Regions from separate parts of the Cellulosimicrobium sp. I38E genome, predicted to be linked through region 1. Evidence: riboswitches for the same ligand, from Rfam matches in the RefSeq annotation. Region 1 holds a riboswitch; the other holds the start of a gene.

Region 1 (9,626 bases):
ACGACGTCGACGCCTTCCTCGCGGCGGCGTCGGACCGGGGGGTCGAGCCGGACCGTCGGGAGACGTACGACGGCGGGGTCGTGAAGACCGTGTTCCGGGACCCCGACGGCAACGAGATCGGGCTCAGCGGCGCGCTCCCGTCGTCGTAGGGTGCGCGCGTGACGACGACGGCCGGCCGGGTGACCTGGGACGACGACGCCTCCGCGGGTGCGTGGATCGCGCCGCGCCTCGGGGAGTTCGGCCCGCGCGTCGACGGCACGGTCCCGCGCGGGTACGCGGCGTACGCGTGCGTCCCGCACCCGGGCTGGGACGACGACGTCACGCTCGCGACGCGGACCGACGCCCTGGCCGCGGCGCTCGCACCCTTCACGGGCGACCAGGCGGTGCACCTCGCCCTGTGGACGGGCCACGCGTTCCTCTACGACCACGGCACGGACCCGCGCGCGAGCTCGGGCGTCGCGCCGCTCGTCGGGTGGCCCGAGGACGAGCCGCGGCCGACCCCCGAGGAGATCGAGCGCGCGGTCGCCGAGGCGTGGGAGCACCTCGCGCCGACGCTCGTCGAGCGCCCGGCCGCCCCGATGCTCCTGCTCCCGCACCGTGAGTACCACCTGTGGACGGGGACGCTCGCCGACGCCGGCGCGTTCCGCGACCACGAGCAGCCGCCCAACCTGTGGTGGCCGGAGGACCGCTCGTGGTTCGTCGGGGCGGAGATCGACGCCGCCGCGACCTACGTGGGCGGGAGCGAGGTGCTCGTCGAAGCGCTGTGCGCGGACCCGACGCTGCGCGCGAGCCGGGTGGCGCCGTCGGACCCGATGCTGTTCGAGGACTGACCCGCGACCCCTGTCCGGGCCGCGGACCCGCGGGTCAGGCGGGCGCGCCCGCCGCCTCGGCCTCGGCCGTCGCGCGGCGGTTGACGCGCCACCACACGAAGAACCCGACGAGCGTGAACGCGCCGTAGAACACGTACATGAACGCGGACGCGTAGAAGCCGGCCGAGATCAGCAGCGGCACGCCCACGACGTCCACCGCGACCCAGATGAGCCAGAACTCGACCCAGCCCTTGGCCATGCCGTACGTCGCGAGCAGCGAGCCCATGAAGATCCACGCGTCGGCCCAGACGGGCTCGTACGACTCGAGCGCGCGGAACACGGGGGTGAGCAGCGCCGTCCCGCCGACGAGCGCGACGACGAGGAACGCACGCTGGCGCCACGACGCCCAGCGCGGCACGACGGCGACACCGTGGCTGTCCGCGTCGGCGTCGCCGAGCCGGGCCTGGGTCTTGCGCCACTGCACCCAGCCGTAGACCGACACGACGACGAACATCACCTGGCGGCCCGCCTGGCCCAGCAGGTTGACGGGGTTGGGCGTCGCGAAGACCGCGCCGAGGAACACCGTGAGCAGCAGCAGGTTGCCGACGATGCCCACCGGCCACGCCCACACCTTGCGCCGCATGCCGCCCAGCGCCGACGCCAGGCCGAACCCGTTGCCCACGATCTCGCGCCACAGCAGGTGCTGGTCGCCGATCGTCAGCTGCGCGTCGAACAGCGCGTGGATCAGGTCCATCGGATGTCCTCGTCCTCCCGGGCACGTCGGCTCCGGGGTGAGGGCGGGCGGCGGGGCCGGGCCACGAGGGCCCGACGGCGTCGCTCACCACGGCGGGGCCGTGCCTCGTCGCGCGGGCTCGTCAGAGCCCGGCCGAGGACGGCCGCGCCGCACGTGCTTCCTCCCATCCGGACTGTCACCGTCGGTCCTGGAGTTCCACCAGGTCAACCGCGCGTGGGCGCGGGTCGCGGACTGTCACCGCCGGCTCGGAATTGCACCGACCCCGGAGCACGTTCGTGCGTACTGCGTTCTGCAACCGCCGATGCTACTCGGGCATTCCCCGCGCGCGACGAGGTCGCGCGGCCGTCCCACGGGCTGGGACGGGTGGCGTACGGGCTCAGGCGAGCGCGTCGCGGACCGCTCGTGCGACGTCGTCCGCGACGCCCTGCGCGTCCGCCCCCGCGTCGACCACGGTGACGACGACGCGGCGGCCGGGCAGGCCGTCCCCGGGGTCGCGGCGCTGGGCGGTGGCGGCGTCGGGTGCGGCGTACCGGCCGACGGCGGCGCGGCGCAGGTCCGCGAACGCCTCCTCGAGCTGGGGACGCAGGTCCTGGTCGGGGGAGCGCAGCCACCGGCGCAGGAGCGCGTTGTGCACGGCGACGACCGACGCGGCGAACGCGATGGACGCGGTGGAGCGGCGCTCGTCCGGCGGGAGCGCGTCGCGCAGGTACGCGGTGAAGGCGCGTTCGTAGCGGTGGGTCGTGACGAGCTCGCGGTCGCGCAGCGCCGGCACCTGCTGGAGGAGCTGCCAGCGGGCCAGGGACGTCTCGCGCTGCCCCACGTGGTGGTCGAACACGAGCCGCGCCGCGCGGCAGACCTCGACGTACGGGTCGACGGCGGGGTCCGGCGTGAGCCGACCCTCGGCGTCGGGCACGGGTCGCGTCGCGGCGAGCATGACGACGACCTCGTCGAGCAGGAGCTCGTGGTCTGCGAAGACCACGTCCTCCTTGGACCCGTAGCGACGGAAGAAGGTGGCGCGGCTGACCTGGGCGGCGTCGGCGATCTCCTCGACGGTCGTCTGCTCGTAGCCCTTGCGGGTGAAGAGCTCGATCGCTGCGTCGACGGCCTGGGCATGGGTGCGGCTGCGGACGTCGGTCATGCACCGGACGGTACACCGGTACCCGCCGCTCGCCCGGTCCGGGTGGTGGTCGTGCGGCCCGGCCAGGTGCGAGGCTGGGAGCATGCCCGACCAGCCCCGCGTGCACACGATCCACGTCGCCAAGGCCCGGCGGCTGCCGACCCGCGTCGTCGAGCAGGTGGAGGCCGAGGAGGGCAAGGGCCTCGTCGGCGACCGGTACCACGGCTCCAAGCACCGGCACGTGACGATCCAGACGCTGACCGACCTCGCGGACGCGTCCGCGGACCTCGGGCAGGAGATCGACCCCGGACTCACGCGTCGCAACGTCACGCTCACCCACGGCGACCTGCCGACGAAGCCGGGCACGTTCCTGCGGATCGGGGACGTCGAGCTCCAGGTGCTCCGGATCGCCGCGCCGTGCCGGCTGCTCGACGACTGGATCGCGCCCGGGGCGATGCGCGCGATGCACGCCCGGGGCGGGGTGGTCTGCCGCCTGCTGTCCTCGGGCACGATCCGCGCGGGCGACGTGGTCGTGTGGGACGACCCGACCGACGCTCAGGGCACGAGCCGGTAGAACCGGAAGAACGAGAAGTCGTCCACGGGCAGCACCTCGACGTCCGCGAACCCGGCCTCGCGCGCGTAGCGGCGCAGCGTCGCGGGGCGCATGACGGTCCCGGTCCCGACGGACGGCGGCGACGACAGCCCGTCGGGCAGGCACACGAAGAGGCTGTACCCGTACATGACCCGGTCGACGTCGTCGGCAGGCGCGGTGAACTCCTCGCCGACGGCCTCGTCCATGACCACGACGACGCCGTCGGGCCGGACCGCGCGGCGCACGGCGTCGAGCACCGCCGCAGGTCGCGGCATGTCGTGCACGCACTCGAACGCGAAGGCCGCGTCGAACGGCAGCCCGGCGGGCTCGACGAGGCCGAGTTCGGCCGCGTCCGCGAGATGGAACGTCACGCGGTCCGCGAGCCCTGCCTCCTCGGCCGCGGCGCGGGCCGCCGCGACCGACGGCCCGTCCACGTCGACGCCGTGGAGCACCGCGTCCGGGTAGGCGCGTGCGAGGGCGAGCGTCGACCACCCGAACCCGCACCCGACGTCGACCACCCGGGCCCCCGGCCGGCTCAGCACGTCGTGGACCGCGGGGACCTGCGCGAGAGTCGGCGCGAGCCGGCGCTCGAACCACGGCCGGTTGACCTCCGCCTGGGCCTCGCGCGCGTCGTCGCCGAGCTGGTCCCACGACACGCCGCCGCCCGTGCGGTACGCGTCGAGCAGGTGCGGGAGCTGCGGGCCGATCGCGCCGACGAAGCGTGCGAGCGGGGCCACGTACGCGAGCGAGGCCGTGTCGGTGAGCACCTCCGCGTGCGCGGCAGGCAGGGCGTAGAGGCGCTCCCGGGCTGCCGCGCCCGGGTCGGCGGCGAGCGCAGGACCGGCGCCCGGGTCCTCGGCGGCGAGGATCCCGCTGGCCGCCTGCTGCTCCAGCCACTCGCGCGCGTAGCGCTCGTGGGTGCCGGTGCGCTCGGCGAGCCCGGTCGAGGTGAGAGGCCCGGCGTCGACGAGCGCGCGGTACCACCCGAGCCGGTCGCCGACGTGGACCGCGAGGACGTCGATCGCGCCGAGCGTCGCGGCGAACAGGCGCTCGGCGAACGCGTCGGCGTCCGACGTCGTGCCCGACGGCGCCGGGTCGTTCCCCGCGCGGTCGTCCCCCGGGCCTGAGGGACCGTTCTCGGCTGTGGCGACCATGCGCGGCCTCCGGCTGGACGTTGGCCGGGCGCGTGCCGTGGGCAGCGGCGCCCGTGGTTCGACGGTAGACCTCCGGAGCGTCCGCGTCGATGGGTGGAGCGGCTGAAACGTGGGCCGTCCACAGTCGCTCGTCCGTCCACAATCCCGGTGCCCCGCCCGGCGCCGGATGGCACCATGGCGGCCATGCTCGTGACCCTCGCCGCGACGGCGTCCCCAGGGACGCTCGACGACGCCACCGACCTCGGGTTCCTCCTGCACAAGCACCCGGACCGCGCCCAGGTGTTCGACCTGCCCGTGGGCCGCGCGCACGTGTTCTACCCCGAGGCGACGGCGGAGCGGTGCGAGGTCGCGCTGCTGCTCGAGGTCGACCCGGTGGGGATCGTGCGGAACAAGCGCTTCGGCGGAGGGGACGCCTTCGCGCTCGCGCAGTACGTCAACGACCGCCCGTACGCGGCGTCGTCGATGGTCGCCGTCGCGCTGGGCAAGGTGTTCGCGACGGCGATGGCGGGCCGGTGCGACGCCCGGCCGGACCTCCCCGACGTCGCGCTCCCGCTCGACGTGCACGTCCCGTCGCTGCCCTGCCGGGGAGGCGTCGACCTGGCGCGCCGGCTCTTCGAGCCGCTGGGCTGGCACGTGACGGCGGCCGCGGAGCCGCTCGACCCGACCGTCCCCGCGTGGGGCGCCTCGCGGTACGTCGACCTGCGCCTGCGCGGCTCGCGCCGGCTCGCCGACGCGCTCGCCCAGCTCTACGTGCTGCTGCCCGTGCTCGACGACGCGAAGCACTACTGGGTCTCGACGGACGAGGTGGACAAGCTCGTGCGCGCGGGCGGGGGCTGGCTCGCCGACCACCCCGAGCGCGCGCAGATCCTGCGCCGCTACCTCGCGCACCAGCGCCGCTACGTCGAGGACGCGACGGCGCGCCTCGCCGCGCTCGACGGCGCCGCGCCCGCGGAGGAGCACGTCGTGCCCGACGGCGGGGTCTCGCCCGACGGCGCGGCGTCGCCCGAGGCGGACGCGCCGGAGCCGCCGCTCGCCCGGCAGCGCGCGGACGCGGTGCTCGGGGTGCTGCACGAGGTCGGCGCGCGGACGGTCGTCGACCTCGGCTGCGGGGAGGGCGCGCTCCTGCGCCGCCTCGCCGCCGACCGGTCGTTCACGCGCGTCCTCGGCACCGACGTCTCGGCGCGCGAGCTCGAGCGCGCGGCCGCACGTCTGCGCCTGCACGACGCGAGCGACGCCGAGCGCGAGCGCGTGTGCTTGCTCCAGTCGTCCCTCACGTACACCGACGACCGGGTCACGGGGTTCGACGCCGCGGTGCTCATGGAGGTCGTCGAGCACGTCGACCCGTCGCGCCTCGACGCCCTGGCGCAGGCGGTGCTGGGGCACGCGCGACCACGCGTCGTCGTCGTCACGACGCCCAACGCGGAGTACAACGTGCACTACCCGAACCTCCTGGACGGGCCGGGCGGGAGCCGGGTGCGGCACCCCGACCACCGGTTCGAGTGGACGCGCGCCGAGCTGCGCGCGTGGGCGGACGCCGCCGCGCGCCGGTACGGGTACGCGGTCGAGCACCGCGACGTCGGTCCGCTCGCGCCGGACGTCGGGGCGCCCACCCAGATGGTGGTCCTCACGCTGGACGGGACCACCCCGCCCGGTGGGACTGCCGCGGCAGGTCCCGGCACGCACGGCGGAGGGGAAGCGCGATGAGCGAGCACGTGACCGAGCAGGCCACCGAGCGTGCGACGGCGACGCGCGACCTGCGCGTCCCCGCGTCGAGCCTCGTGGTGCTCGTCGGGGTCTCCGGATCCGGGAAGTCGACGTTCGCGCGCGAGCACTTCGGCCCGTACGAGACGGTGTCGTCGGACGTGTGCCGCGGGCTCGTGTCGAACGACGAGAACGACCAGGCGGCCACCCAGGCCGCGTTCGAGGTGCTGGAGACCATCGTGTCCAAGCGCCTCGAGGCGAACCTGCTCACCGTCGTCGACGCGACGAACGTGCAGCGCGAGGCCCGCAAGTCCCTCGTCGCCCTCGCGCGCGCCCACGACGTGCTGCCCGTGGCGATCGTCCTCGACGTGCCCGAGAAGGTCGCGGTCGAGCGCAACGCGGCGCGCGCGGACCGCGGGTTCGGCGCGCACGTCGTGACGCGTCAGCGGGCGGCGCTGCGGTCGTCGCTCAAGAGCCTGTCGCGCGAGGGTTTCCGCACCGTGCACGTCCTGCGCGGGGAGGACGAGGTCGCGGCGGCGCGCATCGTGCGCACGCCGCTGCTCACCGACCGCCGCGACGAGCACGGCCCGTTCGACGCGATCGGCGACGTGCACGGCTGCCTCGACGAGCTCGTGGCGCTCCTCGGCGAGCTCGGGTACGCCGTCGTGCGCGACGACGCAGGCCGGCCCGTCGACGCCGCCCACCCCGAGGGCCGTCGCGCGATCTTCCTCGGCGACCTCGTGGACCGCGGCCCCGACTCGCCGGGCGTGCTGCGGCTCGCGATGGGCATGGTCCGCGCGGGGCACGCGCTCGCGGTGCCGGGCAACCACGAGCACAAGCTCGTGCGCGCGCTCGGCGGGCGCGACGTCAAGGTCTCCCACGGCCTCGAGACGACGCTCGCCCAGCTCGCCGAGGAGCCCGAGGAGTTCCGGCGCGAGGTCGCGGAGTTCTGCCGCGACCTCGTGTCCCACCTCGTGCTCGACGACGGCCGCCTCGTCGTCGCGCACGCCGGGCTCAAGGAGTCCTACCAGGGCCGGGCGTCGGGCCGGGTGCGCAGCTTCGCGCTCTACGGCGACACCACGGGCGAGACCGACGAGTTCGGGCTGCCGGTGCGCTACCCGTGGGCGGACGACTACCGCGGCCGCGCCACGGTCCTGTACGGGCACACGCCGACGCCCGAGGCCGAGTGGGTCAACAACACGATGTGCCTCGACACGGGCTGCGTGTTCGGCGGGAAGCTCTCCGCGCTGCGCTACCCGGAGAAGGAGGTCGTGCAGGTGCCGGCCGCCCGCGAGTACTACGCGCCCGCGCGCCCGTTCCTGCCGGACGGCTCGGACGGCCCGGGCGCACCCGAGCGCGAGCCCGACCTGCTCTCCGTGGCCGACGTGCTCGGGCGCCGCGTCGTCGAGACCTCGACGCACGGGCGCGTGACCGTCGGCGAGGAGCAGGCGGCGGGCGCTCTCGAGGTCATGAGCCGGTTCGCCGTCGACCCGCGCCTGCTGCTGTACCTGCCGCCGACCATGAGCCCGGTCGCGACCTCGACGCTGCCCGGCCTGCTCGAGCACCCCGACGGCGCGTTCGCCGCGTACGCGCGCGACGGCGTCGACCGGGTCGTGTGCGAGGAGAAGCACATGGGCTCGCGTGCGGTCCTGCTCGTCGCGCGCGACGCGGGGCCGGACGGCTCGCGCGTCGTCGCCGAGCGGTTCGGCATCGAGGCGCCCGGCGCCGTGCACACGCGCACGGGGCGGTCGTTCCTCGACGAGCCGACGACGGCGCTGCTGCTCGGACGGGTCGCCGCGGCCCTCGAGGAGGCCGGGACGTGGGACGCGCTCGGCGCCGACTGGGTGCTGCTCGACGCCGAGGTGCTCCCGTGGTCGCTCAAGGCCGACCAGCTCCTGCGCGACCAGTACGCGAGCGTCGGGGCGGCCGCGCGGGCCGTCATGCCGTCCGCGATCGCGGCCCTGGCCGCCGCGGAGGCGCGCGGCGTGGACGTGGGCGAGCTCCGCCGTCGGACCGCGCGGCGCGCGACCGACGCCGAGCTGTTCGTCGAGTCCTACCGGCGCTACCGGTGGGACACGGGGGTCACCGTGGACGGCGAGGACGTCCAGGGCGGGGCCGACCCGCTGCGCGGCGTGCAGGTCGCGCCGTTCCAGGTGCTCGCGAGCGGGACGTCCGCGCGACCGGGGTCCGCGGAGGCGACCGGGACGACGTACGCCGAGCGCGACCACCTGTGGCACCTCGACGTCGCGGACGGCCTCGTCGCCGCCGACCCGGCCCTGTTCCGCACGACGCGGCGCGTCGTCGTCGACCTCGCGGACGACGCGTCGCGCGCCGAGGGGGCGGCGTGGTGGGAGGAGCTCACGGCGGACGGGGGAGAGGGCATGGTGGTCAAGCCGCTGGCCAACCTCGTGCGTCGCCGCGGCGCGGCCGGGAAAGGTGGCGGGCTCGTCCAGCCGGGCCTCAAGGTCCGCGGCCGGGAGTACCTGCGCATCATCTACGGCCCCGAGTACACCGAGGAGCGCCACCTCGAACGGCTGCGCGAGCGGTCGCTCGGACGCAAGCGCTCGCTCGCGCTGCGGGAGTACGCGCTCGGCCTCGAGGCGCTCGACCGGGTCGCGTGCGGCGAGCCGACATGGCGCGTCCACGAGCCGGTCTTCGCGGTGCTCGCGCTGGAGTCGGAGCCGGTCGACCCCCGGCTCTGACCGCGCACGTCGTCCGCCGTTGCGGGCGGGGTCTCGTCACGCGGCTTAGGTTCGCCTATCCTGAGCCGCGTGATCGCGGACGAGTCGTCGAACGGCACCACGGAGCCGCTGCTCGCGGTGCGTGGTGTGAGCGTCCGGTACCACGAGCACGACTCCGCAGGGCCCGGTGCAGACCCCGGGCCGCGCGCGTCCGGGCGACCGACGCCGGACGGCGTCACGTTCGACGTGCGTCCCGGCGAGGCGGTGCTCCTGCTCGGTCCGTCGGGCTGCGGCAAGTCGACGCTCGCGCTCGCGACGAACGGGCTCGTCCCGCACGTCGTCGGGGCGGACCTGGAGGGAGCGGTCCGCGTGCGCGGCCGGTCCACGGCCGAGGCGACGCCGCCCGAGCTCTCGCGCGACGTCGCGATGGTCTTCCAGGACCCCGACGCCCAGGTCGTCACGGGCACGCTGCTCGACGAGGTGTGCTTCGGCCCCGAGAACCTGCGCCTGCCGGTGGACGACGTGCTCGCCCGCGCCGAGGACGCGCTGCGGCGGGTCGGGCTCTGGGAGCGTCGCGACGACGACCCCGCCGTGCTCTCGGGCGGCGGCCGCCAGCGGCTCGCGATCGCGTGCGCGCTCGCCCTCGGGTCCCCGCTCCTCGTCCTCGACGAGCCGACGGCCAACCTCGACCCGCAGGGCACCGAGGAGGTCTACGCGGTGCTGCGCGACGTCGTGGCGCGCGGCGACCGCGCGGTGCTCCTCGTCGAGCACGACCTCGACGCCGCGGTGTCGCTCGTCGACCGGGTCGTCGTGCTCGA
Region 2 (9,626 bases), on a different contig from region 1:
CCTGACCCCGACGCGCGAGCTCGCCATGCAGGTCGCCGACGCCGTCGAGTCGTTCGCGACCCACCTGCCCAAGGTCGACGTCGTCGCCGTGTACGGCGGGTCCCCCTACCAGCCGCAGCAGCGGGCGCTCGCGGCGGGTGCGCAGGTCGTCGTCGGCACCCCCGGGCGCGTCATCGACCACATCGAGCGCGGCACCCTCGTGCTCGACGACGTGCGCTTCCTCGTGCTCGACGAGGCCGACGAGATGCTGCGCATGGGCTTCGCGGAGGACGTCGACACGATCTTCTCCCGCGCGCCGCGCGAGCGTCAGGTCGCGCTGTTCTCCGCGACGATGCCCGCCCCGATCCGCCGCGTCGCGAACGAGCACCTCACCGACCCCGTCGAGATCGCCGTCGCCCGCCAGTCCTCCACGGTCACGAGCGTGCGCCAGACGTACGCCGTCGTGCCGTTCCGGCACAAGACCGGATCCCTCGTGCGCGTCCTCGCCACGTCCGACGCCGAGGCCGCGATCGTGTTCACCCGCACGCGCGGCGCCGCGGAGGAGGTCGGGTCCGCGCTCGTCGAGCGCGGCATCTCCGCCGCCACCATCTCGGGCGACGTCGCGCAGAAGGAGCGCGAGCGGATCGTGGAGCGCCTGCGCTCCGGCGCGCTCGACGTCCTCGTCGCGACCGACGTCGCCGCGCGCGGCCTCGACGTGGACCGCATCGGCCTCGTCGTGAACTTCGACCTCCCGGGCGAGCCCGAGGCGTACGTGCACCGCATCGGCCGTACGGGCCGCGCCGGGCGCACCGGCGAGGCCCTGAGCTTCGTCACCCCGCACGAGCGCGGTCGCCTGCGCGCCATCGAGCGCACCACCCGCACCCCGCTCGAGGAGATCGAGATCCCCTCCCCCGCGGACGTGTCCGCGCACAAGGTGCGGGCCCTGCTCGGCCAGGTCCCCGCCCGCCAGGAGGCCGGCCGCCTGTCCATGTACGCCGACATGGTGCGCACCTTCCTCGCCGAGCACGACGTCGACCCCGTCGACCTCGCCGCGGCCATGGCGGCGCTCGCGGTCGGCGACGACGGCCCCCGGGCCCGCGAGGAGCAGGAGCGGTTCGAGGCCGAGCGTGCCGCGGCCCGCGAGCAGGCGAAGGCGCGCCGCACCGAGCGCACGGGCGAGCGTCCGCGCGGCGAGCGTGCGTCGGGCCGTCGCGAGGGCGACGGCACGCGCGGCATCCGCCGCGACGCCGTCGGCACCCGCTACCGCCTGTCCGTGGGTCACAAGGACGGCGTGATGCCCGGCGGCATCGTCGGCGCGCTGACGAACGAGGCCGGCCTCGCCGGGTCGGACGTCGGCAAGATCGACATCTTCCCGTCCTTCTCCCTCGTGGACATCACCGCGCCGCTCGACGCGGAGACCATGGACCGCATCTCCCGCGCCCGGGTCGCCGGGAAGGCGCTGCGCATCCGCCTGGACGAGGGCGCGCCCGCGTCGCGCGGCCCGCGCGGCGGCCACGGCCCGTCCGGTCGCCGCGACGAGCGTCGCGACCGCTTCGACCGTGCCGACGACCGGGGCGAGCGCAAGCCCCGCCACCGCACCGCGTACTGACCGCCCCGGCGTCAGCCGCCGGCGACGCGAGCAGACGAACGGCCCCGGATCCGCTGGATCCGGGGCCGTTCGCGTACCGTCCTGTGCCGTCGCGCGTCAGGTGCGCGGTTCCTCGTGCGCCTCGCCGTGCGCCTGGACCAGCGCCGCGAGGCGCCGCGCCTCCGCGTCCCCGCGGGCGCCGTCGGCCCGCTGGATCCCCATGACGGCGAGCGTCGACCCGTCCGCGAGGTCCAGGCGCACCCACGCGTCGCCGGAGCCGAACCGGACCGACACGACCTGCGCCCACTCGAGCTCGCGCGTGTAGATGACGTTGCGCACCCGCAGGCCCGCGCGCGTCGGGACGGCGTGCACGCCCCCGAGGCGCCACAGCAACCACGCCGCGAACAGCGCGAACGCCGCCAGGGACAGCCGGTTCACCCACGACGTGCCGAGCGGGCCCGTCGCGGACAGCCCGACCACGACGCACCCGCCGACGACCACGACACCGGTCGCCCACGCCGACACCAGCCCGAACCGGGGCCGGAACGGCCGGTACGGGTCGTCCCGGCGCTCCCCCGGCAGGCCAGGATCTGGGAACGGGTCGGTGCTCATGCCGCCACCGTCTCACACCCGCACGACGCTCACCGGCGCCGCCCCCCGGGGTGCGAGCGGGGTCAGAGGCGGGACGCGTGGATCCGCGTCACGAGGATCGCGCGCGCCCCCACGTCGTACAGGGCGTCCATGACCTGGTTCGTCTGGTCGCGGCGCACCATCGCGCGCACCGCCGCCCAGTCGCGGTCGTGCAGCGGGGACACCGTCGGCGACTCCAGGCCCGGCGTGATCGCGACCGCGCGCTCCACGAGCGCGACGGGCACGTCGTAGTCCATGAGGACGTACTGGCGGGCCGTGAGCACGCCCTGAAGGCGTCGGCTCAGCACCTCCACCCCCGCCGGGACGTCCGCCTCCGCGACCGCGCGCGGACGGATCAGCACCGCCTCCGACACGAGGATCGGGTCGCCGAACACCTCCAGGCCCGCGCCCCGCAGCGTCGTCCCCGTCGAGACCACGTCCGCGACGACGTCCGCCACCCCGAGCTGCACCGCCGACTCCACCGCGCCGTCCAGGTGCACGACCGTGGCCTCCACGCCGTGCGAGCGCAGGTGCCCCTCGACCAGCACCTCGTACGACGTCGCGACGCGCAGCCCCTGCACCTGCTCCAGCGACGTCACCGTGCCCGCCGGGGCCGCGTACCGGAACGTCGACCCGCCGAAGCCGAGCTGCATGTGCTCCACCGCGTCCGCGCCCGAGTCCAGCAGCAGGTCCCGGCCCGTGATCCCCACGTCGACCGTGCCCGACCCCACGTACACCGCGATGTCGCGCGGACGCAGGAAGAAGAACTCGACGTCGTTGTCCGGGTCGGCCAGCACCAGCTCGCGCGAGTCACGACGCTGGCGGTACCCCGCCTCGCGCAGCATCTCGACGGCGGGCTCGGACAGGGACCCCTTGTTGGGGACGGCGATACGCAGCATGACAGGACCTTCGTTCAGGGGATCGGGCAAGGAGCGGGGAACAGCAGGGACGAGCGAGGGGCGAGCGGCGCTCGCGGCCGGGAGCGAGGACGCTCACCGGCACGGCCGCTCACAGATGCTCGTACACGTCCTGCAGGCTCAGACCCTTCGCCAGCATGAGGACCTGCAGGTGGTAGAGGAGCTGGGAGATCTCCTCCGCCGTCTTCACGTCGCCCTCGTACTCGGCGGCCATCCACACCTCGGCGGCCTCCTCGACCACCTTCTTCCCGATCGCGTGCACGCCGGCGTCCAGCTCCGCGACCGTGCCGGAACCGGCAGGTCGCGTCGTGGCCTTCTCGGACAGCTCCGCGAACAGGGACTCGAACGTCTTCACGCGCCCCAGGGTATCCGCCACCCGAGCGGGACCGGGGCGCGGTCCGCCCAGCGGGCACGCCCCGGCCGCCCCGTCACAGGTCGCGCAGCGCCACCACGGTCGCGACCGCCGCCTCCGCGGCCTCCGCGCCCTTGTCCTCGCGCGACCCCTCCAGGCCCGCCCGGTCCAGCGCCTGCTGCTCGTCGTCGCACGTCAGCACACCGAAGCCCACCGGCACGCCCGTCCGCACGCTCACGTCCGTCAGACCCGACGTCGCCGCCTGGCACACGTACTCGAAGTGCGGCGTCCCCCCACGGATCACCACCCCCAGCGCCACCACCGCGTCCGCGCCGTGCTCCACCGCCCGCGCGGCCGCGACCGGCAGCTCGAACGACCCCGGCACCCGCACCACGCTCACGTGCGACACGTTCGCCGCCGCCAACGCTCGGCGCGCCCCCGCCAGCAACCCGTCCATCACCTCCGTGTGCCAGCTCGCCGCGACCACCGTCACCCGCAGCCCCGACCCGTCCACGCTCACCGTCGGCGCACCTGCCCCGCTCATCCCTCGTCCTCCTTCGTCTCGACGCCCAGCCCCTCGCCGGGCTCCACCAGGCCGACCCCCTCCGGGACCGCCACCGTGTCCAGCAGATGACCCATCGCCACCTTCTTCGTCACCAGGTACGCCCGGTTGTGCTCCCCGTGACCCACCTCGATCCGCTCCGTCCCCACGACGTCGATGCCCGAGGCCACCAGGCCCGTCACCTTCGCCGGGTTGTTCGTCAGCAACCGCACCCGCGACAGCCCCAGGTCCGCCAGGATCGCCGCCGCCGCCCCGTACTCCCTGCGGTCCACGGGCCACCCCAGCTCCAGGTTCGCCTGCACCGTGTCCAGACCCGCGTCCTGGAGCTCGTACGCCCCGATCTTCGCCAGCAACCCGATGCCGCGCCCCTCGTGCCCCCGCAGGTACACCACCGCACCACCCTCCGCCGCGACCCGCTCCATCGCCGCCTGCAGCTGCGGACCGCAGTCGCACCGCAACGACCCGAACGCGTCACCCGTCAGGCACTCCGAGTGCACCCGCACCACCGGCACCACCTCCGGTCCGACGGCGCTCGCGGCCTCCGCACCGACCTCACCGCGGTCTGCCGAGCCGGCCGGGGCGACCGCAGGAACGAGAGCGACGTGCTCCGCCCCCGTGCGCAGGTCCCGGTACCCCACCACCCGGAACCGGCCGTGCGCCGTCGGGAGCTCCGCCGAGGCGGTGCGGTGCACCCGCCGCGCCAACGCCTCCCGATCCGGCACCTCCGCGGCCACCGCAGGCGCCGGGTCGTGCACCCGCCGCCACGCCACCAGGTCCGCGATCGTGATCAGCACCAGCCCGTCACGCTCCGCCAGGGCCGCCGCGTCCCCCAGACGCATCATCGTCCCGTCGTCGTGCACCAGCTCCGCGATCCCACCGACCTCGCCCATCCCCGCCAGGCGCACCAGGTCCACCGCCGCCTCCGTGTGCCCCGCACGGTGCAGCACACCCCCCGGCACCGCCCGCAACGGCAGCACGTGCCCCGGCCGGATCAGGTCCACCGGACCCGACGCCGGGTCCGCCAGCACCCGCAACGTCCGCGCCCGGTCCTCCGCCGAGATCCCCGTCGTCACCCCCGTCGCCGCGTCCACCGTCACCGTGTACGCCGTGCGCCGCGGGTCCTGGCTGTGCGGCACCATCAACGGCAGCTCCAGCGCGTCCGCCCGCGACGCCGGCATCGGCGCGCACAGGTACCCCGACGAGTGCCGGATCGTCCACGCCACCCACTCCGCCGACACCCCCCGCGCCGCGAACACCACGTCCGCCTCGTTCTCCCGGTCCGGCGAGTCCGCCACCAGCACTGGTCGACCCGCCCGGATCTCCGCCAGCGCCTCCTCGACCGACCCCAGGCGCACACCCCCCGTCCCCTCCGGCACGGCGGCGCTCGCGGACCCCGCGCCCGTCACGACGCGCTCCCGGGGACCACGCCAGACACCAGCAGGCGTTCCACGTACTTCGCGAGCACGTCCACCTCGAGGTTCACCCGGTCGCCCGGCACCAGCGCACCGAGGATCGTCGCCTCGAGCGTCGTCGGGATGAGCGAGACGCCGAACGTCTCGTCGCCCACGTGCGTCACCGTGAGCGACACCCCGCTCACCGCGATCGAGCCCTTCTCCGCCACGTACCGCGTCAGGCCCGCAGGCGCCGAGAACACCAGGTCGTCCCAGCGCTCCCCCGGGTCGCGGCTCACGAGCGTCCCGACACCGTCCACGTGCCCCTGCACCACGTGCCCGCCCAGGCGCGCGTCCGCCCGGACGGCCCGCTCCAGGTTCACCGGCGACCCCGCCACGAGGTCGCCCAGAGCCGTACGACGCAACGACTCCGGCATCACGTCCGCCGTGAACGACCCGTCACCTCCGAGGCTCGCGACCGTCAGGCACACACCGTTCACGGCGATCGAGTCGCCCAGCGCCGCGTCCGAGGTGGCGAGCGGCCCCTCGACCGTGAGCACCGCGTCCTCCCCCTCGCCGCCCGGGAACCCGATGTCCCGGACCTTCCCGATCTCCTCCACGATCCCCGTGAACATCAGCCGTCCCGTCCTTCCGTGCTCTTCCTGGACACCACCAGCGCGTCGTCCCCGACGCGCCTCACCTCGACCGTGCGGAACCGGTGCGCGTCGGCGATCGTCGCCACGCCCAGCCCGTCCACGGCCCGCCGACCGCTCCCCAGCAGCACCGGGGCCACGTACGCGTGCAGCTCGTCGACCGCGCCCGCCGCGAGGAACGCCGTCGCGAGCGACGGACCCCCCTCCACGAGCACGTGCCTCACCTCACGGTCCCCGAGCCGGGCCAGCACCTCACCGACGTCGCGCGTCAGCAGGTGCACCAGCTCGCCACCCTCGCCGCGCACCCGCGCCGACGGGGGGATCCCGCGCAGCCCGACGACGACCCGCAGCGGCTGGTGCGCCGCGAGACGCCCGGCGCTCGCGGCATCCGTCGCGTGCACCCGTGCCGTGAGCTCCGGGTCGTCGGTCAGGAGGGTGCCCGTGCCGACGAGGATCGCGTCGACCTCGGCCCGAACCCGGTGCGCGTGCTCGCGTGCCGCCGGTCCGGTGATCCAGCGGCTCGTCCCGTCCTCGGCGGCGACGTAGCCGTCGAGCGTCGTCGCGGTCTTGAGCGTCACGTACGGCGTGCCCCGGCGCACGGACGTGAGCCACACCCGGAGGAGCTCCTCGCCCTCCGCGGCGCGCAGACCCCGCACGACCCGCACCCCGGCCGCGCTCAGGCGGTGGGCGCCGCCCGTCGCCACGGGGTTGGGGTCGGCGACGGCGTGCACGACCTCGGCGACGCCCGCGGCGACGAGCGCGTCGGCGCACGGCCCGGTGCGGCCCGTGTGGGCGCACGGCTCGAGCGTGACGACGGCGGTCGCGCCGGCGACGTCGACGCCGCGCTGCCGGGCGTCGGCGAGGGCCGCGGCTTCGGCGTGCAGCGTGCCCGCACCACGGTGGTATCCCTCGGCGAGCACGGGCCGCGGGTGCGGGTCCAGAGATTCCGGAGAGGCGCCGTAGGCCACCGGCCGACCGCCTGGGGCGGGGCCCAGGAGCACGCAGCCGACCCGAGGGTTGGGCCCGTGCGCGGGCCCGCGAGCCGCGAGCACGAGCGCGCGCGCCATCGCGGCGTCGATCGTCAGGGTGCGGGGGCGCTCGCCCATCGTCCTCCTCCCGGGCACGAGCGCTCCGGGGTGAGGGCGGGCGGCGGGGTCAGGCCTGGACCGGCCCGACGGCGTCGCTCACCACGGCGAGGCCGTCGCCGTCACGAACGGGTGCGCCGACGGGTCGCCGGAGCACCACGCTCTGGGCGTGGCCGCGCCGCACGTGCTTCCTCCCATCCGGACTGTCACCGTCGGTCCTGGAGTTCCACCAGGTCAACCGCGCGTGGGCGCGGGTCGCGGACTGTCACCGCCGGCTCGGAATTGCACCGACCCCGGAGCACGTTCGTGCGTACTGCTGCTTTCAACCGAGCATGCTACTCGCGCATTCCTCGGCACCGACACGTCCGCCCGTCGAGCGAACGTGAACCGGGCCACCCCGCTCCTCCGTGCCGGTTGGTGAGGTGTCTCGGTTCGGCGGGGTGGTTATGGCCGCTTGGCACACTATTTTTATCGGTACGAGAGAAGGAGCCCTCCGCTCGGGCTCCTTCTCGGGTCGGCCGTCAGTGCGCGTGCGCCGAGGCCTCCGCCAGCTCGCGCAGCGCCTGGATCTCGCCCGGCACGCTCTCCGCCCCGTACACCGCCGACCCCGCGACGAAGACGTTCGCCCCCGCGTCGGCCGCCCGCTCGATCGTCGAGCGCGACACTCCCCCGTCGACCTGGATCCACACGTCCAGACCCGACTCGCTCACGGCCTCGCGGGCCCGTCGGATCTTGGGGAGCGTCCCGTCGATGAACGACTGCCCGCCGAAGCCCGGCTCGACCGTCATGACGAGGATCATGTCGACCTCCGCCAGAAGGTCCAGGAAGGGCTCCACAGGCGTCGCAGGGCGCAGCGCGAGGCCCGCGCGGGCCCCCAGGCGCCGGAGCTCGCGAGCGAGCCGTACAGGGGCAGCAGCGGCCTCGGCGTGGAACGTCACGGACGCCGCCCCGGCCTCCGCGTACGCCGGCGCCCAGCGGTCCGGGTCCTCGATCATGAGGTGCGCGTCGATCGGGACCGGTGACACCTGCGCCAGACGCTCGAAGACGGGAAGCCCGATCGTGAGGTTCGGCACGAAGTGGTTGTCCATCACGTCGACGTGCGCGTAGTCCGCGGTCGAGATGGCGTTCAGGTCGCGCTCGAGGTTCGCGAAGTCGGCGGACAGGATGCTCGGTGCGATGAGGGCTGCCATGGCCCCAGCCTAGGGCGCGTCCGCCCCGCAGCCGTGCCCGTAGGCTCGTCCGGTGAGCACCCTCCCCTCCCCCGGCCCGACCACCCCGTCGGCAGCGGCTCACCCGACCGTGACGGTGCGCCCCGCCACCGCGGACGACCTCGCGCGCGTCGCCGAGATCGCCGCCCCGTTCGTCCGCGACACGTGCGTGACGTTCGAGGAGGAGGTCTGGGACGTCCCGGTGTGGCAGCGCAAGCTCGGCGACGTCACCGCGCGCGGCCTGCCGTTCCTCGTCGCCGAGGTCGACGGCACGACCCGGCCGGACGGCACGAGCGACCCGGTGGTCGCGGGCTACGCCTACGCGTCCGCGTGGCGCCCGAAGCCCGCGTACCGGCACACCGCCGAGGACACGATCTACCTCGACCCCGCCTTCGCCGGGCGCGGGATCGGCACCGCGCTCCTCGCCGCGCTCCTGGAGGCGTGCACCACCGCGGGGGTCAGCCAGGTCGTCTCCGTCGTCGCCGACGTGCCCGAGGCCGCGGGCTCGCTCCCCCTCCACCGCCGCTTCGGCTTCGTCGAGGCCGGCCGCCTCACCGCCGTCGGCTACAAGCACGGCCGCTGGGTCGACACGATCCTCCTCCAGCGCTCCCTCTGACCCGGGCCGCGCGACCTGTCGAGCGAGAACCGTGGTTGGCCCGACGGAGAAGGGCAGCCCGCCGAGGTAGAGGCCTGGTGGCGCGAGGTAGAACCGGGGTCCCAGGAGGCAGAACGGTGGTCACCTGTCCGACGGCGGTCGGACGCGCGCCGCGATGTCGGCCGCGTCGCGAAGCGAAGCGAGGCGAGGCGAGGCGAGGCGAGGCGAGGCGAGGCGAGGCGAGGCGAGGCGAGGCGAGGCTGCCGACGCGGGCAGTTGCCCGGATGAGCGACGACCAGGGCAAGACGAAGCCGGGCGGGGTGGGTGGTGGTGCCGCGTCGTGGCGGGCCTGGCGGGAGCCGCGAGGAACGAGCGGCGGATGGTAGACGCGGCACCACCACCCACCCCGACCACCCAGCGCGACCACACGCCGTCGAGCACAAGACCCACGGCTCTACCCCGCGCAACCACGGCTCTACCCCGGCCGACCACGGCTCTCCCTCGGCGACGAGGCTCAGGCCACGAGGCCGCGACGGAGGTCGGTGGTGCGGTGCTCGACGGTGCGCCAGGCGTGACGGCTCACGCCGGGGTGGGCGTCGCGGTCGATGTCCGCGAGCGCCGCGAGGAGTCCGTCGAGGGTCTGGGCGACGGCGCGTTGGGCGCGGC

What was found. A riboswitch is a leader RNA that binds a small molecule or an ion and turns the genes downstream of it on or off. The one in region 1 is predicted to bind FMN.
Region 2: another riboswitch for FMN. It lies ahead of ribD (bifunctional diaminohydroxyphosphoribosylaminopyrimidine deaminase/5-amino-6-(5-phosphoribosylamino)uracil reductase RibD); the one in region 1 lies ahead of pnuC (nicotinamide riboside transporter PnuC).

What each region holds. Positions count from the first base shown of each region.
Region 1 is NZ_LUAZ01000061.1:23,145-32,770, forward strand. It holds gene A0J59_RS17295 (VOC family protein) at 1-149, shown strand, start outside; gene A0J59_RS17300 (hypothetical protein) at 159-830, shown strand; gene pnuC (nicotinamide riboside transporter PnuC) at 865-1,563, opposite strand; FMN riboswitch at 1,713-1,838, opposite strand; gene A0J59_RS17310 (TetR/AcrR family transcriptional regulator) at 1,940-2,701, opposite strand; gene A0J59_RS17315 (MOSC domain-containing protein) at 2,784-3,254, shown strand; gene A0J59_RS17320 (bifunctional 2-polyprenyl-6-hydroxyphenol methylase/3-demethylubiquinol 3-O-methyltransferase UbiG) at 3,236-4,426, opposite strand; gene A0J59_RS17325 (3' terminal RNA ribose 2'-O-methyltransferase Hen1) at 4,610-6,130, shown strand; gene A0J59_RS17330 (polynucleotide kinase-phosphatase) at 6,127-8,829, shown strand; gene A0J59_RS17335 (ABC transporter ATP-binding protein) at 8,899-9,626, shown strand, end outside.
Region 2 is NZ_LUAZ01000044.1:251-9,876, reverse strand. It holds gene A0J59_RS14635 (DEAD/DEAH box helicase) at 1-1,588, shown strand, start outside; gene A0J59_RS14630 (PH domain-containing protein) at 1,685-2,179, opposite strand; gene hisG (ATP phosphoribosyltransferase) at 2,242-3,096, opposite strand; gene A0J59_RS14620 (phosphoribosyl-ATP diphosphatase) at 3,206-3,469, opposite strand; gene ribH (6,7-dimethyl-8-ribityllumazine synthase) at 3,543-4,010, opposite strand; gene ribA (GTP cyclohydrolase II) at 4,007-5,434, opposite strand; gene A0J59_RS14605 (riboflavin synthase) at 5,431-6,054, opposite strand; gene ribD (bifunctional diaminohydroxyphosphoribosylaminopyrimidine deaminase/5-amino-6-(5-phosphoribosylamino)uracil reductase RibD) at 6,054-7,178, opposite strand; FMN riboswitch at 7,338-7,463, opposite strand; gene rpe (ribulose-phosphate 3-epimerase) at 7,679-8,347, opposite strand; gene A0J59_RS14590 (GNAT family N-acetyltransferase) at 8,400-8,981, shown strand; partial or broken gene A0J59_RS14585 (HipA domain-containing protein) at 9,475-9,626, opposite strand, start outside.